DNA from 3 places in the Brevibacillus sp. FSL L8-0520 genome. Region 3 is predicted to be linked to each of the others. Evidence: riboswitches for the same ligand, from Rfam matches in the RefSeq annotation. Region 3 holds a riboswitch; each other region holds the start of a gene.
What was found. A riboswitch is a leader RNA that binds a small molecule or an ion and turns the genes downstream of it on or off. The one in region 3 is predicted to bind thiamine pyrophosphate.
Positions count from the first base shown of each region.

Region 1: linked by a shared signal. The riboswitch ahead of thiO (glycine oxidase ThiO) and the one ahead of thiS (sulfur carrier protein ThiS) in region 3 are both predicted to bind thiamine pyrophosphate.
Region 2: linked by a shared signal. The riboswitch ahead of thiC (phosphomethylpyrimidine synthase ThiC) and the one ahead of thiS (sulfur carrier protein ThiS) in region 3 are both predicted to bind thiamine pyrophosphate.

Region 1 covers NZ_CP150171.1:1,005,908-1,013,801, reverse strand. The annotation lists gene NSQ24_RS05280 (NAD kinase) at 1-216, opposite strand, end outside; gene NSQ24_RS05275 (NUDIX domain-containing protein) at 358-807, opposite strand; gene NSQ24_RS05270 (YugN family protein) at 985-1,386, opposite strand; gene NSQ24_RS05265 (hypothetical protein) at 1,576-2,670, opposite strand; gene thiO (glycine oxidase ThiO) at 2,787-3,905, opposite strand; TPP riboswitch at 4,001-4,113, opposite strand; gene NSQ24_RS05255 (excisionase family DNA-binding protein) at 4,175-4,420, opposite strand; gene NSQ24_RS05250 (glucose-6-phosphate isomerase) at 4,407-5,768, opposite strand; gene NSQ24_RS05245 (efflux RND transporter periplasmic adaptor subunit) at 6,001-7,266, shown strand; gene NSQ24_RS05240 (ABC transporter ATP-binding protein) at 7,294-7,894, shown strand, end outside.
Region 2 covers NZ_CP150171.1:3,519,858-3,527,751, forward strand. The annotation lists gene pdxK (pyridoxine/pyridoxal/pyridoxamine kinase) at 1-487, opposite strand, end outside; gene NSQ24_RS17600 (SufS family cysteine desulfurase) at 576-1,799, opposite strand; gene NSQ24_RS17605 (hypothetical protein) at 2,039-2,626, shown strand; TPP riboswitch at 2,628-2,739, shown strand; gene thiC (phosphomethylpyrimidine synthase ThiC) at 2,894-4,690, shown strand; gene NSQ24_RS17615 (hypothetical protein) at 4,687-4,884, shown strand; gene NSQ24_RS17620 (SRPBCC domain-containing protein) at 4,939-5,391, opposite strand; gene NSQ24_RS17625 (antibiotic biosynthesis monooxygenase) at 5,587-5,922, shown strand; gene NSQ24_RS17630 (GntR family transcriptional regulator) at 6,359-7,093, opposite strand; gene rbsD (D-ribose pyranase) at 7,187-7,642, opposite strand; gene NSQ24_RS17640 (substrate-binding domain-containing protein) at 7,666-7,894, opposite strand, start outside.
Region 3 covers NZ_CP150171.1:2,867,686-2,875,579, forward strand. The annotation lists gene NSQ24_RS14250 (ABC transporter permease) at 8-769, opposite strand; gene NSQ24_RS14255 (ABC transporter ATP-binding protein) at 778-1,554, opposite strand; gene tenA (thiaminase II) at 1,539-2,219, opposite strand; gene NSQ24_RS14265 (acetylornithine deacetylase) at 2,226-3,494, opposite strand; gene NSQ24_RS14270 (thiazole synthase) at 3,495-4,265, opposite strand; gene thiS (sulfur carrier protein ThiS) at 4,271-4,474, opposite strand; TPP riboswitch at 4,700-4,810, opposite strand; gene NSQ24_RS14280 (kinase-associated lipoprotein B) at 4,846-5,232, opposite strand; gene NSQ24_RS14285 (serine-tRNA(Ala) deacylase AlaX) at 5,312-6,553, opposite strand; gene NSQ24_RS14290 (DUF2203 domain-containing protein) at 6,606-6,992, shown strand; gene NSQ24_RS14295 (hypothetical protein) at 7,017-7,247, opposite strand; gene NSQ24_RS14300 (glycoside hydrolase family 18 protein) at 7,341-7,894, opposite strand, start outside.

The DNA.
Region 1 (7,894 bases), 1.9 Mb from region 3:
ACCGGTATGAATGCCGACATAGGCCGGTTCAAAGCCGTATTGGTGGACGGCCTCCAGAAGCGTTCCGTCACCCCCGATGGACAACACCATATCCGGTTTTTCTTCGGGACTTTCGACGAAACGAAATGGACAGTCCGGCTGCAGCAATTTTTCCCGCAATTGACGGCAAACTTCCCTTGTATAATCATCTTTCCGCAGTACGGTAGCTATTTTCATGGTGCAAACCCTCGCTTTACATAGAACAAAAAGCCTCTTCAAAAAGGCCCTTTGGATATCCTCATCTTGATTTGTCGTTACTAGCCTACGCTCGCTATCACTATATCACAGCTGATGCCGGGATGCATGTTCTTTCCAGCTTTACCATCGGTCTGTCGTGTATTGCTGTCGGCAAAATTCCTGAAGCCGCCGTTTTGTCGCCGGCGTCAGCTCCTCGGGAAGCCCATCCCACGTAAAAAAGCGCATTTCCTCTACCTCGGGGTCACTCGTGTCGCGTTCGTGCAAACGGTATTCCCCGACATGAAAAAGGGCAATGTAATCCCGTTTTCCTTCTCTTTCGCTGTAATACAAATGGCATAGCGACAGCGACTCTGCTTCTGCGCGGCACTCTTCCCACAGCTCGCGTCTCGCCGCATCGGCAAATGATTCCCCTCGCTCGACACCTCCCCCTGGCAAGTACCATCCCTGGACATAGGTGTGGCGAACCAGCAGTACACCCTTGTCCCTGTCTGTCACGATGATGCGCACTCCCAGTGTCAGAGGCTTTCTGAGACGCCAGTACCATCTAAGCAGCGAATGATACCATGCCACGGTCCTCCACACTCCCTGTCTTTGAAAACTTGCTTTCATCTGTCACCATTTTACATTACCTTTCTTCTCCCTGCTATGCGGACAGAAGCAACAAAAAACGTCGGGCCCTTGGAGAAATCGTCACATCGAACAAGAAAACGGGCCAATCGTGTCGATGGCCCGCCGCATGTCTGCGATTCACGCAAATCTTCTTTCCAATTCCCTTACCATGGCTTCCGCTTTTCGCATCCAGTGCTCATCGACTGCGGCATCCTTGTCTACCGGCTCCTGAAATTGATTCATGGCCGCAGACGCAACGGCAGAGTAGTAGCCGATGTCCGATTCAATCCCCTCTCGGTAGACGTGCTTCAGGACAAACGGCGTTCCGAGCTCCAGCCAGGCGTCTTCGCTGTCCAGCTCGCCCTCCTGCACCTGAACGGGAATCCGCAGAAAGACCATGCCCGCTTCGTCCAGCTTTTTATCCAAATAACCCGCATTGTAATCCCAGTTTGCCAAGGTAAAGCCGTCCGGCTCCAGAGCTTCCCGAAAAAAACCATACGTCCCTCTCGTTCCCGGCAAACTGCTTTGAATGGTTTGCATCCAATCCCTGCCTTTCCGACATTTTGCCGTTAGTGTGTGACAAATGGGGGAGAAGTAGTCATTGAAGGACGTTTGGAAAACCTGGCTTTGCCAGGCTTTATGGCGAAGCCTCAGTTGGACCAAAAAAAGCCTCAAGGCGGCTTTGCCTGGAGGCTTTTTGCACTTGGATGCTCACACCTGTACACTCGCCTAGATCAGCGCGATGGACAGCAGAGAGAACAGCGTCAAAGGAATGACTCTTTTCCGGCAGCGGCGACGTGGAATCGGTGCCACGCAGGATGATTCCAACGTTTTTACGACGGGCGGACATGGTACGGGTGGCGGCGGTGGCGGCGGAGCTGGTGCGATCGGTCTGTACGGCGGAAATGGCGGATACGGAGGAAATGGGTACGGAGGGTACGGTGGATATGGCGGGAAAGGACTGACACCCGGGCGGACATCCTCGGCCGGACTGACCCTTTGATCTTTCGGTTTTTCCGTTTCCGCCGGACTTACCCGTGTCGGTCTTTCTAATGGCGCCACCAAGGGAACGCACGGTATGCAATAAGGCTGTACAGGCGGCTGTATGAAAGACTGTACAAAGGACTGTACAAAAGGGAATGGTCTTGTGACACTTTCCGGAGAAACCGCTGTGTAGGGGCTGACCTCAGAATAAGGCATCATTCCGGGATACAGACGGGCGTTCGGTCCCGTCGCGAATGGACTGACTGCTGTATACGGACTTACGCCAGGATAAGGACGACTGTTGGGCCCTGTTTCATACGGGCTTACCGCCGTATACGGGCTAACCCCTGGATACGGTCGGGCGTTGGGCCCCGTTGCATATGGACTGACTGCTGTATATGGACTAACCCCCGGATGCGGTCGGGAATTGGGTCCCGTTGCATATGGACTGACTGCTGTATACGGGCTGACTCCGGGATACGGACGGGCGTTCGGCCCTCCGCTCGCAAATGGGCTGACCGCTGTAAAGGGCGGACGCATATTGGGATCGGCCGGGTCGTACGGGGAACTGTAGGACACTTGCTCTACATCCAACTCATAGCCATCCCAGTCTACTTCCTCCGCCTCGTCGTCATCCACCTCTTCTTCGACTTCCAGATAGACGTGGTCGTTGTCCCAGTCTACGATCTCTCCTTCGTATATCTGTCCATCCAGCGCTTCGATCCGAACCTTTTGCCGGGCATGCTCCTGGCAAACGTTTTGGACCGTATGGCGGATATCCTTGATCATGCTGACAGCGGCAGTGTCAACATGAAACAATTGCTTCTTAGACTCCTCCATCTATTTGACTCCTCCCCTCTGGTGTTTCTTTATTACCATATACGCCAGCCTATGGGGAGGTGTCTATTTTCCAGAGGGGACCAGCCCATTTTCCGATCAGGCCGTACCCATGAGCCTTATCTGTTTGTTGTCGACCCGAGGAACCGGGATGGCAAAAAGGGTTGCAGCGCATCTTCGCGTCCGCTCTCCACATAATCCGCCATCACCTTTGCTGTGACCGGAGAAAGCAAAATGCCGTTCCGAAAGTGGCCGCCCGCAATGGAAACGCCCTGCCATCCCGGTACGGGTCCAAGCAGCGGCATGCTGTCTGCTGTAGCGGGACGCAAGCCTGCCCACGCCTGCTGGAAGGCTGCTGAATGCAGAGCGGGCACATACGGCATCACACCGTCCAATACTTTCGCAAGACCGCTCAGCGTGACATGCCGCTGAAAGCCCGCTTCATCCTCGGTCGCTCCAAGGACGATCTTCCCATCCAGCTTGGGCGTGATGTACCCGGATGTGCCGAAGATGACGGTACGCAAAGGGATTCCGCTGGACGATACCGATGCCACCTGCCCGCGTACCGGTCTGACGGGCACAGCAAAATCGAGCCATTCGGCCATAATCCCGGCCCATGCGCCAGATGCGATCACGGTATGCCCGGCTCGCAGAGGCCCCGTGGTCGTTTCTACACCGACGATCCTGCCCCCTTCTTTTGCCATTCCGGTTACAACAGAGCCGGAAAGAAGCGTCGCTCCCATTTTTTTGCAAGCGGCTACCAGAGCATTCAGCAGCATGCGGTTGTTGATGTGCCCTTCTTCAGGCGAGTAGATCCCCGCGATCGCCTGCTCGGTCAAGAGCGGCTCGACTCTCCGCATCTCTTCCCCTGTCATCCACTCAACCGCATAGCCCGATGCCTTTTGCCACTTGTATTTTTCCAGCAACGCGCCCGACTCCGGCTCGGTAAGAGCTACTGTCAGCAGTCCGGATTTGCACGCCTGCACGTCAATGCCTGTCCTCGCTTCCAGCTCCTCTGCCCATTTCGGATAGAGCTCCAGCGACTTCATGCCCAGCTCCAGCATCGGCCCTGGCTGCGAAAATTCCTTCAGCGGCGCCAGCATTCCCGCTGCTGCCGATGAAGCCTGGCCTCCCCATTCTCCTTGCTCCACTACAGTCACGGCCATTCCTCTACAGGACAATTCATAGGCGAGACTGAGTCCGATGATGCCTCCGCCAACAAGTAAACAGTCGGTCATGCTGCTTCCTCTCCTTATCAAATGGAAAAGCCCACCCTCTCCGGCAGGAAAAGGTGGGCACAACACGCATCCAACGCATCAACGGGCGAAAAAATATCCGCCTGTAACCACTTCCCTGCGCCAGCATGATCTGGATCAGGTGCAAAGGGTCGACGGTCATCGCTTCCGTCCTCTCAGCCCAGCAAGATGGACTCCCCCAGTTACTTTTCATTCTATCAGTTGTCTTCTTCAGTATAGTCCTCTGGCCGCAAATCTGACAAGGGCTGAACTTAATCTTCGTCCTTCACGTCGTAGCTCTCCGGGATCGGCTCATGCTTCTGTTCATCCTCAAACTCCCGGAGCTTTCGGATCTGTTCCAGATGATGCTGAAACTGCTCCTTGTTGATCAGATACTCTTCCCCGTTGTGAACGGCACGGATTCGCCCTTCGCGGATTTTTTCCAGAATGAACGTCTCCGGCAATTCCAGATACTCGGATGTTTCGGCTACAGTCAGGTAGGTTTTAGTCGTCTCCACGAATTCTCGCTTCCAATTCTTCTTTCATTTTTTCAAAGCCGGGCCGCCCGAGCAATGCAAACATGTTGGCTTTGTAGGCCTCTACCCCGGGCTGGTCAAACGGATTGACCCCCAAGAGGTAGCCGCTGATCGCACAGGCTTTTTCAAAAAAATACACCAGCTCACCAAAATGATACGCTGTCAGCCTGGGAATTTCCACTACGAGATTCGGAACACCCCCATCTACGTGGGCCAGCATCGCTCCCTGCAGCACCTTTTGGCGGACGAAATCCATCCCTTTTCCAGAGAGATACTGCAAGCCGTCCAGATTGGCCGGGTCGTCTCCGATGGTGACGTCAACGTCAGATTTATGCACGGTCAAGACGGTTTCAAACAAGTGCCGTGTTCCGCTTTGCAGATATTGGCCGATGGAGTGGAGATCGGTTGAATACTCTGCGGATACAGGAAAAATCCCCTTGTTGTCCTTCCCTTCCGACTCGGCAAAGAGCTGCTTCCACCATTCCGCGAAAAAACGGAACCGGGGTTCGTAGCCGACCAGCACTTCAATCAGCTTGCCCCTTCGATACAGAATATTGCGGACAGCGGCATATTGGTAGCAAGGATTGTCTGCCAGCACCGGCGACAAAAACCGCTCTCTGGCATCTGCCGCTCCTTGCATCAGCTCATCCATATCGATTCCGCCGACAGCGATCGGCAAAAGACCGACGGGAGTAAGAATCGAAAAGCGTCCGCCCACATCCTCGGGAATGACAAAGGTCTCATACCCCTCGCTCTCGGCAAGCTGGCGGAGCGCTCCCTTCGCTCTGTCTGTCGTAGCGTAAATCCGGCTGCGGGCTTTTGGTCGTCCGTACTTTTTCTCCATCCAGCTGCGAAACAGGCGAAAAGCGATAGCCGGTTCCATTGTCGTTCCCGATTTGGAAATGACATTCAAAGAGACTTCTTTTCCCTCCAGCAGCTCCAGAAGATGAGCGAGGTAGACCGGACTGATGTTGTTGCCGACAAAATAAATCTCCGGTACCCGTCGTTTGCCCGCAGGCAGAAGATTGGTGAAGTGATGCCCGAGCATCTCCAGCGCTGCCTTGGCTCCAAGATACGACCCGCCAATGCCGATGACCAAGAGCACATCCGAATTCTCCTGGATTCTCGTCGCTGCCTGGACGATACGTTCCCGTTCACTTTTCTCGCATTTGATCGGCAAGTCCAGCCAGCCGCGAAGCTCGCTCCCTGCTCCCGTCCCCTGATGGAGCTGTATGTGCGAGCGCAATACTTCAGGAGCTAGCTGGTCTAAATCTGTCTGCTCGAAAAATTTGCACGCATGGGAGTAGTCAAAACGAAGCGTCTGGTTCATAGCTCCCTCCCTTGGAAATCCTGCTATGCTCCCTACATCTTATCGCTTCGGCCGGGCAAGGGTTCGACAAAGACAGCGCCCCATTTTTCCTTCACTTCTCCCTGCTCCCATGGTTTTGTGAAATTGTGAACATTCCATGAACAAAAAGGTTACCTTGTTACTTTTTTACTTGCCCCCCGTAAAACAGTTTCGTAAAGAAGGTATACATTATTTGGCAAGGGGATTAGAAGACATGAAAAAACGATGGTGGATGATCGGGTCCGTCGCCGCCGTACTGGTGATCGGAACCGTTAGCGTAAATCTTTTGAGTCCCGGTCAGGCGATGGGCATGCCTGTCCAGATCGGGACAGTAGCCACATCTGCGCTGGAAAGCCGCATCCTGACCTCCGGCAGTGTAGTCGTGGAGGATAAATACAGGGTGTACGCAAATGTGAACGGGACGCTGCGTGAATTCTCCGTCAAAGAAGGCGATCTCGTTAAAAAAGGGCAGGTTATCGGGAAGATTGACACCTCTGACGTAGAGAGCCGACTCCTGGAGCTGGACGCACAGATTGAACTGGCACGAGCGAATCTGTCCAAAGCGCAAGCAGGAAATGAACCGGAAGAGCTGGCACAGGAAAAAGAACGGGTCGCCCAAGCCCAGCGCGAGCACGATGCCGCTCAAAAGGAATACGATCGGCTGCAGCAGCTGTTCGCATCCGGGGCCACTACGCAGCAAGAGGTGGACAAGGCAAAAAGCCAGCTCGATTCTACGCTCTCGTCACTGAACGTCTCCAAGCAGCAGCTGGCATTGAAGCAAAAGGGACCGCGCAAAGAGGAGCTCGCTTCTCTGCAAGCGCAAATCAACAAGCTTCAGGTGGAGAAGGCACAACTGGAGAAGGAGCGCACCCAAAGCGTGTTGGTCGCTCCCGAAAACGGCACCGTCATCAGCCTGGCTGCAGACAACGGCCAGTACGTAAACAAAGGAACGGAGATCTTTACACTCGCGAACCTGAACAACCTGCTCATCCAGGCCGATATCAGCGAGTCCGACGTAAGCAAAATAAAGCTCGGTCAATCGGCAGTCATCGAGGGCAGCTCTCTTGGAAAGCAGAAGCTGAATGCCAAAGTGGTGCGAATCTCCCCGATTGCCGTAACCACGCAAAACAGCTCCGGGCAAGGTGAAAAAACACGCGTCAAAGTCACTCTCCAGCCTGATGGCGACGTCTCGGCTCTCAAGCCCGGGTTTCACGTCGACATCAATATCCTGACGGAGAAAATCGACAATGCCATGCAGGTGCCGATCGAAGCGATTCAACAGGAGGCGGACGGCAGCACATTTGTTTGGGTAGCCGACAATGGCACGGCCAAGAAGGTAAACGTTGAGGTCGGCATGGAAAATGAGCTTTCCTCCCAGATCAAGTCGGGACTAACCGGCAATGAGCAAATCATCCTGAGTCCTCTGGATGCGATCCAGGAGAATGCGCCAGTCACCCCGTCCCCCATGGCAGGAATGTAACTACTTTGCAAAAAAGGAGGTCGGCCCATGCTTTACGTGGAAGGCCTGACGAAAACATATAGGACGGGCGATTCGGAACTGCCCATATTGCGAGGGGTAAACCTCTCCGTGGAAAAAGGGGAATTTGTCGCCATCATGGGACCGTCCGGCTCCGGAAAATCAACCTTCATGAACATGCTCGGATGTCTCGACCGGCCGGATTCAGGAACCTACGTGCTGGACGGCATCGAGGTCAGCAAGCAGAACGACCAGCAGCTTGCTCTCGTCCGCAACCAGAAAATCGGCTTTGTGTTTCAATCGTTCAATCTGCTGCCTCGCTCCACTTCCTTGCATAATGTCGAACTGCCGATGATGTACGCGGGCATCAGCCGCTCCGAACGAAGAAAGCGGGCGATGGAAGCATTGAAGCGAGTCGGGTTGGGCGAGCGGATGAACCACAGGCCGACACAGCTCTCCGGCGGACAGAAGCAGCGGGTGGCAATTGCCCGTGCGCTCGTAAACCGGCCAGCCATTTTGCTTGCAGACGAACCTACGGGAAATCTGGACAGCCGCTCCGGTACGGAGATCATGGCCATGTTTCAGGAGCTGCATGAGCAGGGTGTAACGATCATTCTCGTTACGCACGAGC
Region 2 (7,894 bases), 650 kb from region 3:
TGGCCGCTTCCTTCATCTCTTCCACAGATTGCAGCGGTGCCATGCCGCTCAGCTTGGCCGCCTCGATCAGATTGGGCGTCACGACGGTCGCCAGCGGAACCAGCACTTCGCGGAGGCACTCATTTACTTCCGGGTGCAGTTCTTCATCGACGCCTTTGCAAATCATGACGGGATCGATAACGATCGTTTGAATGCCGCTCGCGGCGATTGCTTGGGCCACAAGCTCGATGACCCGGATAGAGCCTAGCATGCCTGTCTTGCAAGCATCCGCTCCGATCACCTCCAGTGCCGTTCGTAGCTGCGCTGCTACCGTGTCCGGTTCAACCGGAAAAACATGATGGCCCCAGCTTTCATCTTGCGCGACAATCGTCGTCAAGGCCGACATCCCGTAAACCCCCAGCTCCTGAAAGGTTTTGAGATCGGCCTGAATACCCGCTCCTCCGCTGGAATCCGATCCGGCTATGGTCACTGTTTTATACACTTGCATGTCTGCCCTTCCTCCTTCATGGTGCTTTTTTAAGCATCGTGCTTGCCTCTCCAAATCCGTGACACTGAATCTTTTTAGGCACTCCGTCTTATTTATTTCGGCGAAACAAGTCCTGCGCCTTCTTTAATCCCAGGATCAGCGCATCTACGTCTTCTTCGGTGTTGTAGAGATAGAAGCTGGCCCGTGCCGTCGCCGCTTGTCCAAACCATTTCGCCAGCGGCTGTGCGCAGTGGTAACCGGCACGGATGGCGATCCCTTCTGCATCGAGCACGGTAGCCAGATCATGGGGATGGATCTCCCCCAGTTGAAACGTCAGGATGGACGTCCGATGCCGCAGCGGCCCCAGCACTTTGCATTCTTTGAGCTCCTGCAACCGCTCCAGTGCGTAGCCAACCAGCCTGCGGTCATGCCGTTCGATCTTCTCCATGCCGATTTGAGCGAGGAAATCAATCGCAGCCCCCAGCCCAATCGCTCCCGCAATCAAAGGGGTTCCCGCTTCCAGCCGGTACGGAAGCTCTTTCCACGACGCCCATTCGGCATCGACCGACTCAACCATCTCTCCTCCATACTCAACAGGTACCAATTGCTCCAGCAATGGACGCTTCCCGTACAAAACTCCAATTCCTGTAGGACCGCACATTTTGTGACCGGAGAAAACGTAAAAGTCGCAGTCCATCTGCCCCACATCGACTGGTGAATGAGGCGCTCCCTGCGCACCGTCGACAACCAAAACTCCTCCGTGTGCATGGACGATGCCGGCGATCTCTCTGAGCGGTACTACATCTCCCAAGACGTTGGATATATGGTGGAGTGCTGCGATTTTAGTCCGTGGGGTCACCACTGAACGGACAGCTTCCGGCGTTATCGTCCCATCTTCCTGCAAGGGAATGAATTTCAGTGTTGCCCCGGCCGCTTTTGCCGCCTGCTGCCAAGGGATCAGGTTGCTGTGATGCTCGGCCAATGAAATGACGATCTCGTCGCCTTCGCAAAGGACCAAACGGCCGTATCCGCTGGCGATCAGATTCAAGGCGCTCGTCGTCCCCCGGGTAAAAACAATCTCGGCCGCTTCGCTTGCGCGGATGAAAGCACGGACCTTTTCTCTCGCCGCCTCGTACATGTCTGTCGCCTTTGCCCCCAGGTAGTGGACTCCCCTGTGAACGTTGGCGTTTGCCATCCGATAAAATGCTTCCAGCGCCTCAATCACCTGAACCGGTTTTTGGGCAGTGGCTGCGTTGTCCAAATATACAAGCCGCTTCCCGTAGATCGGGACATTCATAATCGGGAAGCATTGCTTCACTTCATGCGGATTCATATCGCTCTCAACTTCCTTTCCGGGATTTACCCGTAAGGATAGCCGCGGCAAACCAATAGTTCAATTCAATTATTTATATTAAAATCATTTGATTATCCTATAGATGGTTGGATTTGTCTTGAAACGTTTCCCTCTTCTTTTTCGTTTACTATATTGAGAGGGTTCGTACTTTGGGAAGCATGTCGCTGCGGCATCACATCAAAAACGGGGGTTAACTCCGGGGTTAGGGAGGCAGTATCATGGCAGTGAATTCCAGAACTCACGTGCTCCGTTTCGTCATCCTTTGTCTATCTGCACTCATCTGCGGGTGTTCACAGCAACAAGCGCCCCACCCGGGAGCGGCGCTGGAATCGCTTTTTCATTCAGGAAAAGGGAAAGCCATATGGGTACATCACTACCGGGAAGACTCCATCAAAGCGCAACCGGAGCTTCTCTCCCTGTACTCGGATAAAACCGAGCAGATTGCCGTCGTTGATTGGATCTCCGGCAGCGAAAAAGTGGAGCAATTAACGGGAACGGCTGATTCGCTGTTCATTTTGCAGTTTGAATATGAAACGGCCAACAAGGTTTCAGACTACGCGTATATGATGTACGTGGAAACGCGGGAAGGAGAGCATTATCTCAAGCCGTTTACGATGGGGCCGAAGTTTCATCTCGACTCTTATAAGCAAGAGGATGGAGACGCGATTCTCTCCTCGGTGGGAATGGACCAATGGTACAAGCTGGACAAAGCTTTGCACGATGTCTTTCCTCCTGCTGCGACAAAACCTCTTGAACAATTGGGAAAAAGTAGTTATGCTATGGTGGAAACAACAAACTATTTCTAAACAATGATGCACGGGAGCTTGGGGATGACCAGGCTGAGAGGACGGCTACTCTGTCGTCGACCGTTGAACCTGAACTGGGTAATGCCAGCGGAGGAATGTTTATATAGACCGGAGAGGACTGCGTATGCTTGCGTCCCTTTCCTGTCTGCTCTCGCGTCTGGCGTCGCAAGTTTTTTTGCGGCGTTTTGTTTTTGTCATGCAGACGCGTCTTCTTCCGCCTCCATCAGGGTTCATGCCGCGTGCAACCATGACAAGGAGGTTTTTTTCATGTCCATTCCACACGCATCTTCCCTCAACCTGACGGCTGTACAGCCTTTCCCTGGCAGCCGCAAAGTGTACCAGGTCGGCAGCAGGCCTGATCTTCGCGTCCCGATGCGGGAAATCCAGCTTTCGCCATCCCAGGGCATGTACGGAGAAATTCCCAACCCACCCATTCGCGTCTATGACACCAGCGGCGAGTATACGGCGACCGACTACATTGCCGACATTCAAAAAGGACTGCCTTCCCTGCGGCAGCCCTGGATTGCGGAAAGAAACGATACGGAATCCTACGCGGGACGCCCGGTGCAGCCTGTCGATAACGGCTTCAAAAGCGCCGAGCAGCTTGAAGCAGTACCTGTTTTCCCCCGAAATGACCGCAAGCCGCTTCGGGCCAAAAAAGGCAGCGTCGTCACACAGCTCCACTACGCCCGCCGCGGCATCATCACGCCGGAAATGGAATTCGTCGCCATCCGCGAAGGAGTTTCGCCGGAATTCGTCAGAGCCGAGATCGCCAGCGGCCGCGCGATCCTGCCGGCCAACATCAACCATCCGGAATTGGAGCCGATGATTATCGGTCGTCATTTTCACGTGAAGGTAAACGCAAACATCGGCACATCCGCGGTCACCTCCTCCATCGGTGAAGAAGTGGAAAAAATGATGTGGGCCACCCGCTGGGGAGCCGACACCATCATGGACCTTTCCACCGGAAAACACATTCACACGACCCGGGAGTGGATTATCCGCAACAGTCCCGTGCCGATCGGTACTGTCCCGATTTATCAGGCACTGGAAAAAGTAAATGGCAAAGCCGAGGAGCTGACTTGGGAGATCTACCGGGATACGTTGATCGAACAGGCCGAGCAGGGAGTGGATTACTTTACGATCCACGCAGGGGTGCTGCTCCGCTATATCCCGCTGACCGCCAATCGGGTGACCGGAATCGTCTCCCGCGGCGGCTCCATCATGGCGGCCTGGTGCCTGGCCCACCATCAGGAAAACTTCCTGTACACGCATTTTGAAGAGATTTGCGAAATCCTGAAGGCATACGACATTTCCGTCTCGCTCGGTGACGGACTGAGGCCGGGGTCCATCGACGATGCGAACGACGAAGCCCAGTTCGCCGAATTGGAGACGCTTGGGGAATTGACCAAGATCGCCTGGAAGCATGATGTGCAGGTGATGATCGAAGGTCCCGGACACGTGCCGATGCACCAGATCAAAGAGAATATGGATAAGCAGCTTGAGCTTTGCCACGAAGCGCCATTCTACACGCTGGGCCCGCTCACGACCGATATCGCTCCCGGCTACGATCACATCACGTCCGCTATCGGCGCCGCGATGATCGGCTGGTTTGGCACCGCGATGCTCTGCTACGTCACCCCGAAGGAACATCTCGGCCTGCCAAACAAGGAGGACGTGCGCAACGGCCTGATCGCCTACAAAATCGCCGCCCATGCCGCCGATCTGGCAAAAGGACATCCGCGAGCCAAGCTTCGCGACGACGCGCTTTCCAAGGCGCGGTTTGAATTCCGCTGGAACGATCAGTTCAACCTCTCGCTTGACCCTGAGCGGGCACGCGAGTATCACGACGAGACTCTCCCTGCCGAAGGGGCAAAATCTGCCCATTTTTGCTCAATGTGCGGCCCCAAATTTTGCAGCATGAAAATCACCCAGGATATTCGCGCCTACGCCCGAGACAACCAGCTTTCGGTCCATGCGGCTATCGACGAGGGGCTGCAGGAAAAAGCCAGGGAATTCCGCGAGCAGGGAGGACAACTGTACAAAGGGACGGACAGGAAATGAAGCGGGATGCCGATATAGGAAAACTGCGTGATCCCGGCCAGCTGCGTGCTGAAATCAAGCGGTTGGAGTCGGCTTTAGCCGCACTCCGCGCGCAGCTTGGGACTGCCCAAAAAGCATGTGATCACGATTTTCTGGAGACCCCGCTTTCCCGCATGTGCCGAAAATGCCAGTGGACGGAAAGTCTTTATTATTAAAGGAGCGACTGCGGCGCTGGGTTACAGCACTGTTTCCGATGGCGAAACCGACTTTTAAAATGCCAGCGGCCTACCTGTTTCGATCAGTGTCTTCGTGCTGCTGAGGATCATCCACCATGCCTTCGCGCTGTTATCGTATGACAGATCATTCTCATGCCAACGGTCATGGGTCAGGGTCAGCTTTGTGGACGCGCCGGCCGGTTCGAGCCGATAAGTGATGCGCGATTCGTACCGTTCCTGGCCGGAGTGGTAGGAATCGCCGACAAAGTGGGTAAAGCTGAGCGTCTTGGCCTGCTCGCACTGCAAAATGACGCCGTAGACGTGGATGGTTTTATCTCCGTCTGCGCCCGGGCCGATATAGCGGATCGGGTCTCCTTCACGGAACGTTGACTCGGTCACACAGCCCCCGTAAATGGCTTTTACCCCATCTGGCGAGACGAGCGTGTCCCACACCTGCTCTGGGGTTGCCAATACGTAAAATTCGTAGTGCAAGTCGGTTGGTTTCATCTTTGAAAGTCCCCCTCGTATCGTTAGTGTTTTGTATGGCAAAAAGGTTTCCGCCCCATAGAGATCTGATACCCGGAGCTTTTTCGAGTATATCCACTCATCCCTGACAATCGCTGTCAGTGGAGAAATAGGTTACAGAAAAAAAGGCGGGTGCTATACTTGTTAACAGATACCCGTTGAGGGAGTGGGGGTAAAATGGGGCCATTTGCAAAGACGCCGAAGCCGCCTTACTATGCTGTGATCTTCACCAGTCAACGGACACAAACGGATAATACGGGGTACGAAGAGATGGCCGCAATGATGGAGAAGCTGGTATTTGCCCAGCCGGGCTTTCTCGGCGTGGAAAGCACGCGCGATGCGGACGGATTCGGAGTGACGATCTCGTACTGGCAGTCGCTGGAGGATATTCGCAACTGGAAGCAGAACGAGGACCATCTGGTGGCGCAGGAAAAAGGGAAACAGGTATGGTATGAGCAGTACGTGACGAGGATTTGCAGAGTAGAAAGAGAGTATTCGTTGAATGAGCTGTAAGATGAAGATTCGGACGCGGAGCCATTTTCCGCGTTTTTTTGTTTGCAGTCGTTCAGGCTTTTGGCAGTGGAGATGAAAATAGAAGAAAGCAATCAGGTACGGTGGGACACCTCTCGGATGTAGACTGGCCGGCTTCGCCCCAAAAGCGGAACCTCGTCCAAAAGCAGAACCGCATCCAAAAGCAGCGGACTAAAGGATGCTTAATCAAAGGTTGGCCGCATAAAAAACTGGAGGCTTTTGACGTCAGCCTCCAGCTTCTCTTTGCAAACATATGTCTTGCTTTCTTTTGAAGCGTTTTTTGCTTTTTGCTCTTTTTGCTCGTCAGCATGGTGTCCTGCAACGAATCGACGACGGCTTTGCTTTGTGTCGGTCTTGAATTGGCTGACATTCGTGATGAGAGCATTTTCTCGCTTCCCCTGAAGCAAGCCGTTCATACTTACTGCGTTCTTTTCAGAATGGAGGTCAGCTTGATCTGATCGTTTCGCAGCCATACTTTGGAATACTCGATCGGTACATTGTCCTCGGTGTAAATGGTCTGCTCCAGGAACGTAATCGGCGTTCCTTTGTCGATCTGCAGCATTTCCGCGATCTTCTCGTCAGCGCCTTTTCCCAAAAATGAGCGTTTTCCCCAGGAGATTCTCAGTTTGTAGCGATCTTCGATTATGGAAAACAACGTCTTCTCCTCAAAGTTGTTCTGCTCGAAGCCGGGGAAGAGTTGTTTCGGCAAAAAGTTCTCCAAAAAGACAACCGGCGTGTCTTCGATAAAACGCAGCCGCTTTAGATGATAAACCTGTCCGGATGGGTCCAACTCCAAAAACCGGCTTACGGTTTGATCGGCTGGGGAGGTCTCCAGTCCGAGCAGCCTGGTCGTAAAGTCTTTGTGACTTTCGATCATGGTTTCGGCGATGGAAATCAGTCTCTCCGCCAACGGATACTCCATTTGCTCGCCTACGACAAAGGTTCCCTTCCCGTGTATCTGGACGAGAATGCCTTCTGTGATTAACTGCTTGATCGCTTGTTTGATGGTACCCCGGCTGATTCCCAATGTGGCTGCGAGATCCGATTCCGACGGCAGCTTCTCCTTTGCCTTCCACTCGCCGCTGGCAATTTTTCCCCGAATCCAATTTTTCGCTTGAATATAAATCGGTTCCGGACCTGTTTTTTCGATCACTGGGTTCACCCTTTATCCAACTTATTCTCATTTACTATACTTTTATCCCGCTGTTTTTTCAAGACAACCCCCAGCTTGCCAGGTTTGCACACCTTACATTTTGTCTTTGTAATAATCGGGAACAACGATGCCGGGCTTGTCAAACCACTGCGGAACGCTCACCCCGGATTGCAGGATGACGTTGCCCCATGGATCGAATGCACCTGTACGGACGATCACCTTCGCTTTATAAGCCATCTCGCTCAATATTTTTTGATGCTCCATCGTGCCGATTTCTACGCCGGGGAACATCGCCTTGAGCTTGTTGTACAGAGGCGCATTGTTCGTTTCGACCTCCTCGGCGACGTAGATGTTTTCTGCGATGAAATCTCCGGCGATCAGGGAGAGAACGGTTTCCAGATCGGGCACATCCTTTTTCAGCGCCAAATCAATGCGCTTTACGCCATTTGGGATCGGAAAACCGGCATCGCAGACGATCATATAATCAGTGTGACCCATCGAGGCAATCGCTTCATTCAGCTCACGGTTCAGGATTGTACCTTTTTTCATTGTTCTTCGCTCCTCGTTTCCAATTAGTTTTGAGATTCCTTGATCGCTTCTTCTACGTTATCCTTGCTTACGAAAATAGAGGGGAGCTCCAGTTTCTTTTCCACGGATTCGCCGCCGGCTACTTTCTTGGCGATCTGGACTGCCTTTTGTCCGTACTGGTTCGGATAAATGGCCATTGTCCCGGCAATGTCGCCGTCTTTTATCGCCTGAAGAGCATCGGCTGTACCGTCATTGGATACGACGATGATGCCT
Region 3 (7,894 bases):
ACCTATCCTATCGTTTTTTATCTTTTCTGTTTCGCGTCTGAGGGGAAGCCCACAGCTCCAGCCTTCCTGCCAGCCAGAAGAGCAGCATACCAAGTATGGATAACAAAAGAACGGAAGCAAACAAGGCTGGCGCCTGGAAGTTGCCCGATGCCCGCCGGCCGAAATAGCCGAGACCTTCGCTCGCCCCAAGCCATTCACCGATGGTGGCACCCGACACGCTGTAGGTAGCCGCCACCTTTAAGCCGCTAAAGAAATGGGGCAGACTGGCCGGGAGCTGAAGCTTGCTGAACAACTGCCATTTGTTCGCTCCCATCGTACGCAGCAAATTCATCATTTCCCGGTCGCAGGCCTTCAGACCATCGTACGTGCTAACGACGATAGGAAAGAAGGTAAACAGGATCGTCACCGCGATTTTTCCCGTCAAATCATAGCCAAACCACAAAATGAAAACGGGTGACAGCGCGATGATGGGTATCGTTTGCGAAATGACAATGTAGGGATACACCAGACGCTCGACTGTTTTGCTGAGCGTCATGACCAGTGCAAGCGAGACCCCGAACAGGATGGAGATGAAAAGTCCCAGTCCGACTTCCCTGAGCGTCGCCCACAGATGCTGTCCTAGCAGTTGTTCCCGCAAATCCCACAGCGAGAGGAGAACCGTGCTCGGCGGCGGCAAAATGAAGGCTGGAACGGCAAGCAGTCGGCAAGCAGCCTCCCAGGCGATGAGAAGCGAGATGACGGAGACGAAAAACCATAGCCCCTTTTTCAAAGACTCCTTCACGCTTCGCTCACCTCCCCATTCGCGGCACCATGGCCTCGCAGCAGCTCCCAGATTTCTCCCCGCAGAGCGTGAAATGCCGGATCATTGCGACTGGCCAACGTTCGCGGACGGGGAACAGAAACCTGCAGCTCTACCGGCTGCCGGATCGGACTGCCCAGGAGAACGACTACCCGGTCCGCCAGCAAAATCGCCTCATCGATATCATGGGTAATAAGGAGCATCGTGCTCCCGGTCTGCTGCCACATCGAGAGCAGCCATTCCTGCATTTCCATCCGCGTAATCCCATCCAGTGCGCTAAACGGCTCGTCCAGGAGCAGCAGGTCCGCTCCGGTCATCAGGGCTCTCAGGAAAGAAACGCGCTGACGCATCCCGCCAGAGAGCTCATCTGGATAGGCGTCCTTCCATTCGGCCAGGCCAAAGCGGGGAAGCTCTTCCGCAATACGCTCGCGTATTTCACTTTTGGAAAAACCTTGTATTTCGAGCGGCAAACCGGCATTTTCAGCTACAGTCCGCCACGGCATCAGCAAATCTCGCTGCGGCATGTAGCCTACACGCCCGAGACGTTCTGCCGTTGATTTTCCATCCAGACGGATCGTCCCTGTGTCTGGCTGCAGCAGTCCCGCCGCCAATTGAAACAAGGTGCTTTTCCCAATCCCGCTCGGCCCGATCAGACTGACCAGCTCGCCCTTGCTTAGCTGCAGATCGAATCCGTCCAGTATCGGTTTTTCCCCATACGAAAAGCCGACGCCCGAAAAGGCTAGTTTTTCTCGCACGGCCACATTTCCTCCGTGTAAGCCATTTCCCAGAACAAATACTCCATGCGGGACGTGTTCAGGAAATGCTCCTCCAGAATCGCCAGCTCTTTCTCTGATTTTCCTTCAGCGAGCTCATCCATCAGGTCGATCAGCCACTGCGCCAGCTGTCCAAACTCGTCGGAGCTGTACGTACGCACCCACTCCCCGTACCATTCATGCTCAAGCGCTCCCTCTACCTCGGCGAGCCGCTTGCCGATTTCCCAGTAGCTCCAGGCGCACGGCAGTACCGCGCTGACCAGCTCGGCTAGCGAGCCCTGATGAGCTACCTTCAGCATATAGCTCGTGTAGGCAAGCATCACAAACGACGGTTTGGTCTGCTCCAGCTCCTCGCGCGTGATGCCAAAGCGTTCGGCATACTGACGATGCAAGGCCATTTCGAAATTGAGCGTCGCTTCCTGCAGCGAAGCAAACCGCGCGCTCGTCGCCAGATCATGGGCTTTTGTACTGGCGATGGCAAACATTTTGGCGTATTCGATCAAATAGACGTAGTCCTGCTTCATGTAAAAACGGAAGGACTCCACAGGCAGACTTCCATCTCCCAAGCCTGTGACAAACGGGTGACGATGGGTCCGCTCCCAGATCGGAGCAACCTTTTCCCGCAAACGATGCGTAAATGTCGACAAGTCCACTCACTCCCTTTTCGTGTTGCACCAGTCCACGAGGAACCGGGCAACTGTTTGTGCAAAGACAACCAACTGCTTCGGATCAACGGATTCATTCACAGCATGAGCATGACTCAGCTCACCCGGGCCAAAGATGACGGCTGGTATGCCGGCGTGGGCAAACCATCCTGCATCCGTGACCGAAGGAGACATGTTTACCACCGCCGGGCGTCCCGTTTGCTTTTCAAATGCAGCCTGCAGCTTGAGCAGGGCCGGATGCTCCTTGTCCAGCTCCAATGACGGAAAGATCTCTCCCCGCTCCTCGATCATGGAGCGGCCTCCCCAGCGAAAAACGGGCGGATGATCCCGCAGCCACGGATCAGCGGCGGCGGCTCTGCGGACATGGTCCTCTACTTCCCGTATGATATCCTCATGCGTCTCGTCCGGATAAAAGTGAACGGTAATCCAGAGGGCGCAGCGATCCGCGAGAAAAGCCGCATGGCGTCCGCCTTCGATGACCGCAGGATTGATCGTGCTCATCCCTGGCGGAAAACCGGGGTATGATTTCATCACGGCCCAGTGCCGTTCCAAATCCTGCAGCGAGGCAATCACCTTCATCATTTTCTCAATCGCAGATGCCCCGTGGACTTTACCGCCTGCGTGAATGATCCTGCTGCGCATCCCGTCATGGAGCGTAACCGGGCTTTCAATCGTAATCCAGCCAGTGATCACTCCGCCCTGGCCTTGCATCTGCAGATCGCTTGTGTCTACGACAAGCGCGTAATCGGCCGAGTAGCCGCGCTCAATCGCAGCAAGCGTGCCGGCTTCCCCAGCTTCTTCACCGATCACGGACTGAAAGGCGAGATCGCCCTTCAGCTCTATGCCGTGCTCATGCAGCATCTGGATCGCAAACAGGCTGGCAGCGAGCGCCCCTTTCATATCGGCGACGCCGCGCCCGTACCATCTGCCGTCCCCGCCTTTGGTCAAGGCAAAAGGCGGATACGTCCAGGCGCTGTCGTCTCCGACCTCAGCTACGTCGATATGGCCGTTGATGATCAAGCTTTTGTAGTTTCTAAAGTCCGTTCCCTTCTTTACCCCCACGACGTTGTCATCGCCTGGAAAAACGGTCCAGCGGTCGACCTCGAAGCCGAGCGCTTGCAGCTTCTCTGCCACCAGCGTCTGCGCCTTGTCGCTGTTTCGGGCGGGAGGGCTTACCGTCGGCTGGGCGATCAGCTCGGAGAGAAGCGAAAACAGCTCCTCTCTACGCTCCTCAATCGCTGCTAGTACGTGCTCCACCTACTCGATCATCCCTTCAGTCGGACTGCTCGCCGATGCATACCGTTTTTTCGCGATCCGTCCGGCAAGGAAGCCTTTCCTTCCCGCTTCCACGCCCAGCTTCATCGCCTCCGCCATCAACACCGGATTGTCCGCCAGCGCGACCGCTGTATTGAGCAGGACACCGTCCGCTCCCAGCTCCATCGCCTTAGCACAGTCAGCGGGAGAACCGATGCCGGCGTCAACAATGACCGGTACTTTGGCGTCTTCGATGATGAACCGCAGATTGTTTTCGTTGATGATGCCCTGGCCCGATCCGATCGGAGAAGCTCCCGGCATGACAGCGTGAACGCCGGCCTCCTGCAGATGTTTGGCCAAAATCGGGTCGTCATTCGTATAGGTAAGCACGATAAAGCCTTCCTCTACCAAAATGCGGGAGGCTTCCAGCGTACCGATCGGATCTGGCAGCAGCGTTTTCGGATCGCCGATGACTTCCACCTTGATCATGTCGCACAAGCCGGATGCTTTCGCCAGGCGGGCAATTCGCACAGCCTCCTCAGCCGTATAGGCACCCGCCGTATTCGGAAGCAGCGTAAACTTTTTCAGATCCAATTTCTCCAGAAAATTCGGTTCATGCGGGTTTTCCAGATTTAGGCGGCGAATGGCAAAAGTCAGAATTTCTGCCTCTGATGCTGCCACCGCTTTGTCTTGTATGTCCAGATCAGGGAATTTTCCCGTCCCCAGAAGCAGCCGCGAACGAAATTCATACGGTCCGATTTTCAAAGTGTCCATCTTATTCATCCTCCACCGACAAAATGTACAATTTCAATCCGGTCCCCATCTGCGACCGGTGTCTCTTCATAACGGGTGCGATCCACAATCTCTCCGTTACGCTCCACGATCACGATCTTCTCCTGCAGCTGGTAGGACTGCAGCAGTTCACGGACAGTCGTGATTTCGGCAGCGAGCTCTACATTCTTGCCATTCAACTGTACCAGCATGTTCCCCCTCCTTCTTCGGCGCAGCATGTTCTGGCCGGTCCCAGAAAAAAAACGGCTTCATTTCGCCTGTGTCATGGAGAGAACAGACGGAAGAAGCCGTTTGAATACGGTGCATCAGGGGCAGACAGTAAAAAAACCATCCGCCTCGGATGGTTGTGGTTGTGCTTATCTGCATATGCCTAAATGTCGTTCCAAACCATTTGGAAACAGCATCGGCGTTCACGCTGATGAGCTGATACCTCTTCCTCCGCTGGCATGACCCAGGTCAGGTTCAACGGTCAGTAACGCATTCGTTACAATCTCAGCCGATTTTGCTCGACCCCCGTTTGGTATTGCGCGTGGTTATTCAATTCGATTATTACAGTATCACTCTATTTCGGGTTTGTAAAGCTTTCCTTGTACAGAATCTCCAGTTCGACCAGGCAGCGCTCCGCCCATTTTGACGTTTTGCGCAGCTTTTCCATTTCCCTCTCCAAAGCGGCTTTGAGCGATTCCTTGTAGTCGGGCAAAGTGCCGTTGAATCGGATCACGCTCGCAGCCGGAACCATGATTTTTTCCAGGTAGGAGAGAGCCGGTCTTTGGTGAAACAAGGGAACGTCCACCTCAAGCGGATTGTGCAAATCGCCCTGCGTCGGGTATTTCGTAACGGCCATAATTTTGACCAGCAATTTATCGCCGTGATTTTCTACAACCTCTGTCAGATATTCTCCCGTCTTGTATCCGACCCGGACCAGATCTCCCGGATTCCATGCATTCATCTGACTCTCCTCCTTCGTTTCCATAAGGGCGGTCGCAGCCTGATTGGACAGACTGACTGCGACTGCCACGGGTCATGTTTTACACCTGAAGCAAACCGCGCGCATGATCCAGCACGGTGTCAGCAGCCATCGTCGGAGCCCCTCCGCCCTGGGCCATCGCCGGGTTGCCGCCGCCCTTTCCATCGATCAACGGCAGCGTCTCCTTCAGCAGCTGGTTCATCGGAGCCGCCACCTGTCCGCCCCGGGCAAAAACGAGCTGCAGCTTGTCCGTTGTTGTCGCCAAAAGCGCGATGACATGCTCATCCTGCGAGGTGAGCGTACGGGCAAGCTGCTGCAATTCCTGCATGCTTCTGCCCGTGAAAGAGGCCTGGACGACACGGGCATTCCCCAGCTCGGCTGCTTCTTTCAAATACCTGGCTGCTTCATATGTCAATAGCTCTGTTTCTTTTTGCTGAAGCGAATCCTTCAAGGCCTCTTTTTCAGCCAGCAGACGCTGCAGCATATCGGCGATTTCCGCTTCGCTCGTCGTCATCATCCGGGTGAGGTCCTGCAGCAAGTGCTGCTTGCGCGTGTAGTCCGCGAGTGCCCGCCAGCCGCAGAGAAATTGAATACGTATGTTGCCTCGGTGGCGTTCCCAACCGATGATTTTGATCGGACCGACTTCTCCCGTAGTTTTCGGATGTGTCCCTCCGCACGGATTGTAGTCGTAATCCGGGATGATGACGACCCGGATATTCTCGGATACAGTAGGCTGCTTGGTGAGCGGCAGCTTTTCCAGCTCTTCGGCCGTGACAAAACGAGCGTCGATCGGACGATTTTCCAGTACCACCTGGTTTGCCTGACGCTCCGCTTTTTCAATCAGCTCCGGCGTAAGCTCGCTCAGTGCAACATCAATCGTCACGTGATCGCGTCCGAGGTGGAAGGCTACTGTCTGAGCATCTGCGAGCTTGATGAACGTCGCGGAGAGAATATGCTGTCCCGTATGCTGCTGCATATGGTCAAAACGCCTATCCCAATCGATCCTGCCCGTTACCCGCTGCGTCTTTTCCGGAAGCGGCGCATCGAGGCGATGCCTGATCTCCCCATCGACTTCCTCTACATCCGTGACGGCAACCCCTTCAATGGTTCCCGTATCACAAGGCTGTCCTCCGCCTGTCGGATAAAACGCCGTTTGGTTCAACACTACGTATGCTGTTCCGTCCGCTTCCACGCCGCGCTTGATGACATCTGCCTCAAACGTCTGCAAATCAACATCTTGATAGTACAACCTGTCGTTCATAGGTACCCCTTTCCAATCACCTGCAATAAACAGCCGATCCATCCATTTCCTCCCTGACTGGTTCCCTGTATAATGGGTCCTGGAGGTGTTACACTTGGCTAAAAAATTGTTCACGGTCGAACAGGCGAATCAACTGCTGCCATATGTACGCGAAGAGCTCTCCTTTTTGCAAGAAACGAAGCGCCTCTTTTATCAAACCTACCAAGAACTGCAGCAGGCCAAAAAGCGGCAGCCTCCCGATGAGCAAGAAGTCTTTACGCTGGAATGCCGCCTGGAGTTTATGGAGCTGGAGGCGCAGATGCATATCAACCAGCTCATGGAGAAAGGCATAGAGGTAAAGGACATCGACATCGGGCTGTTCGATTTCCCCGCTGTCATCGACGGAAAAGAAGTTCTCCTCTGCTGGAAGCAGGGAGAGCCAAGCATTGCGTATTATCACGGCATCACAGAAGGGTTTGCCGGTCGCAAACCAATCGAATAGGCTGCTTGCGATTCCCTTTTTTTGCTATTCCCTTACCAGCTTTGCCATTTTTTCCTCACGTTGAATACGCTCTTCGGGCGTCGCCAAATCGTATTTCTTTAAAAGGTGAAACAGCTCGTTCAAGGTTTCCTGAGAAAGCGTCTCCGTCAAAAGCCCGTTCAGCTGCGCGGCCAGTGCCGGCGGCAAAAAAGGCGTTTGCTCGGCCAGCTTGTTGCGGACGTCTTCTGTACTATGATCCAGTCTGCACTCTCCCATGATCTCCCTCCTCGTTCTTTTTGCTTCATCATACCATGTTTGGCGAGCAGAAAAAAAGCGTACAGGCTTACCGGACTGTACGCTTTCCTATGGTTATCGACGCTTTCTGACGCGGAAGTTCTCCTCGATCAGCAGCCAGTTTTGCGGGAAAGGCAGTCCCAGTCTCCAATAGCTGACGCCTCGCAGACCGAGCTCCTTGACCAGGTTGAACTTGGCCTGAATCGAACGGGCATCTTCAAACCAGACGCGATGACGCCTTCCTTGGTCATCTGTGTACTCAAAAAACGGCGCCTGCGCTCTGCTGTCGTATTGGATCGGCACCTGCTCCCGCTGGGCGAGCGCGACAGCAGCTTGCGGACTCAGGGCACGAGCAGTCGTTCCGGGCTCATAAGGCAATGTCCAGTCGTACCCGTAAAGATTTTGCCCCATCATAATTTTGCTGGCAGGCATCTCTGTGATCGCGTATTCGAGCACTCGCCGGACTGGGCCGATCGGCGATACAGCCATCGGAGGACCGCCGCTGTATCCCCATTCATACGTCATGATAACCACGAAGTCAGCAATTTCCCCGATCGCCCGGTAGTCGTGAGCCGCATACCATTTGCCTTGCTGTTCGGCGCTTGTCTTGGGCGCTACCGCGACTGACA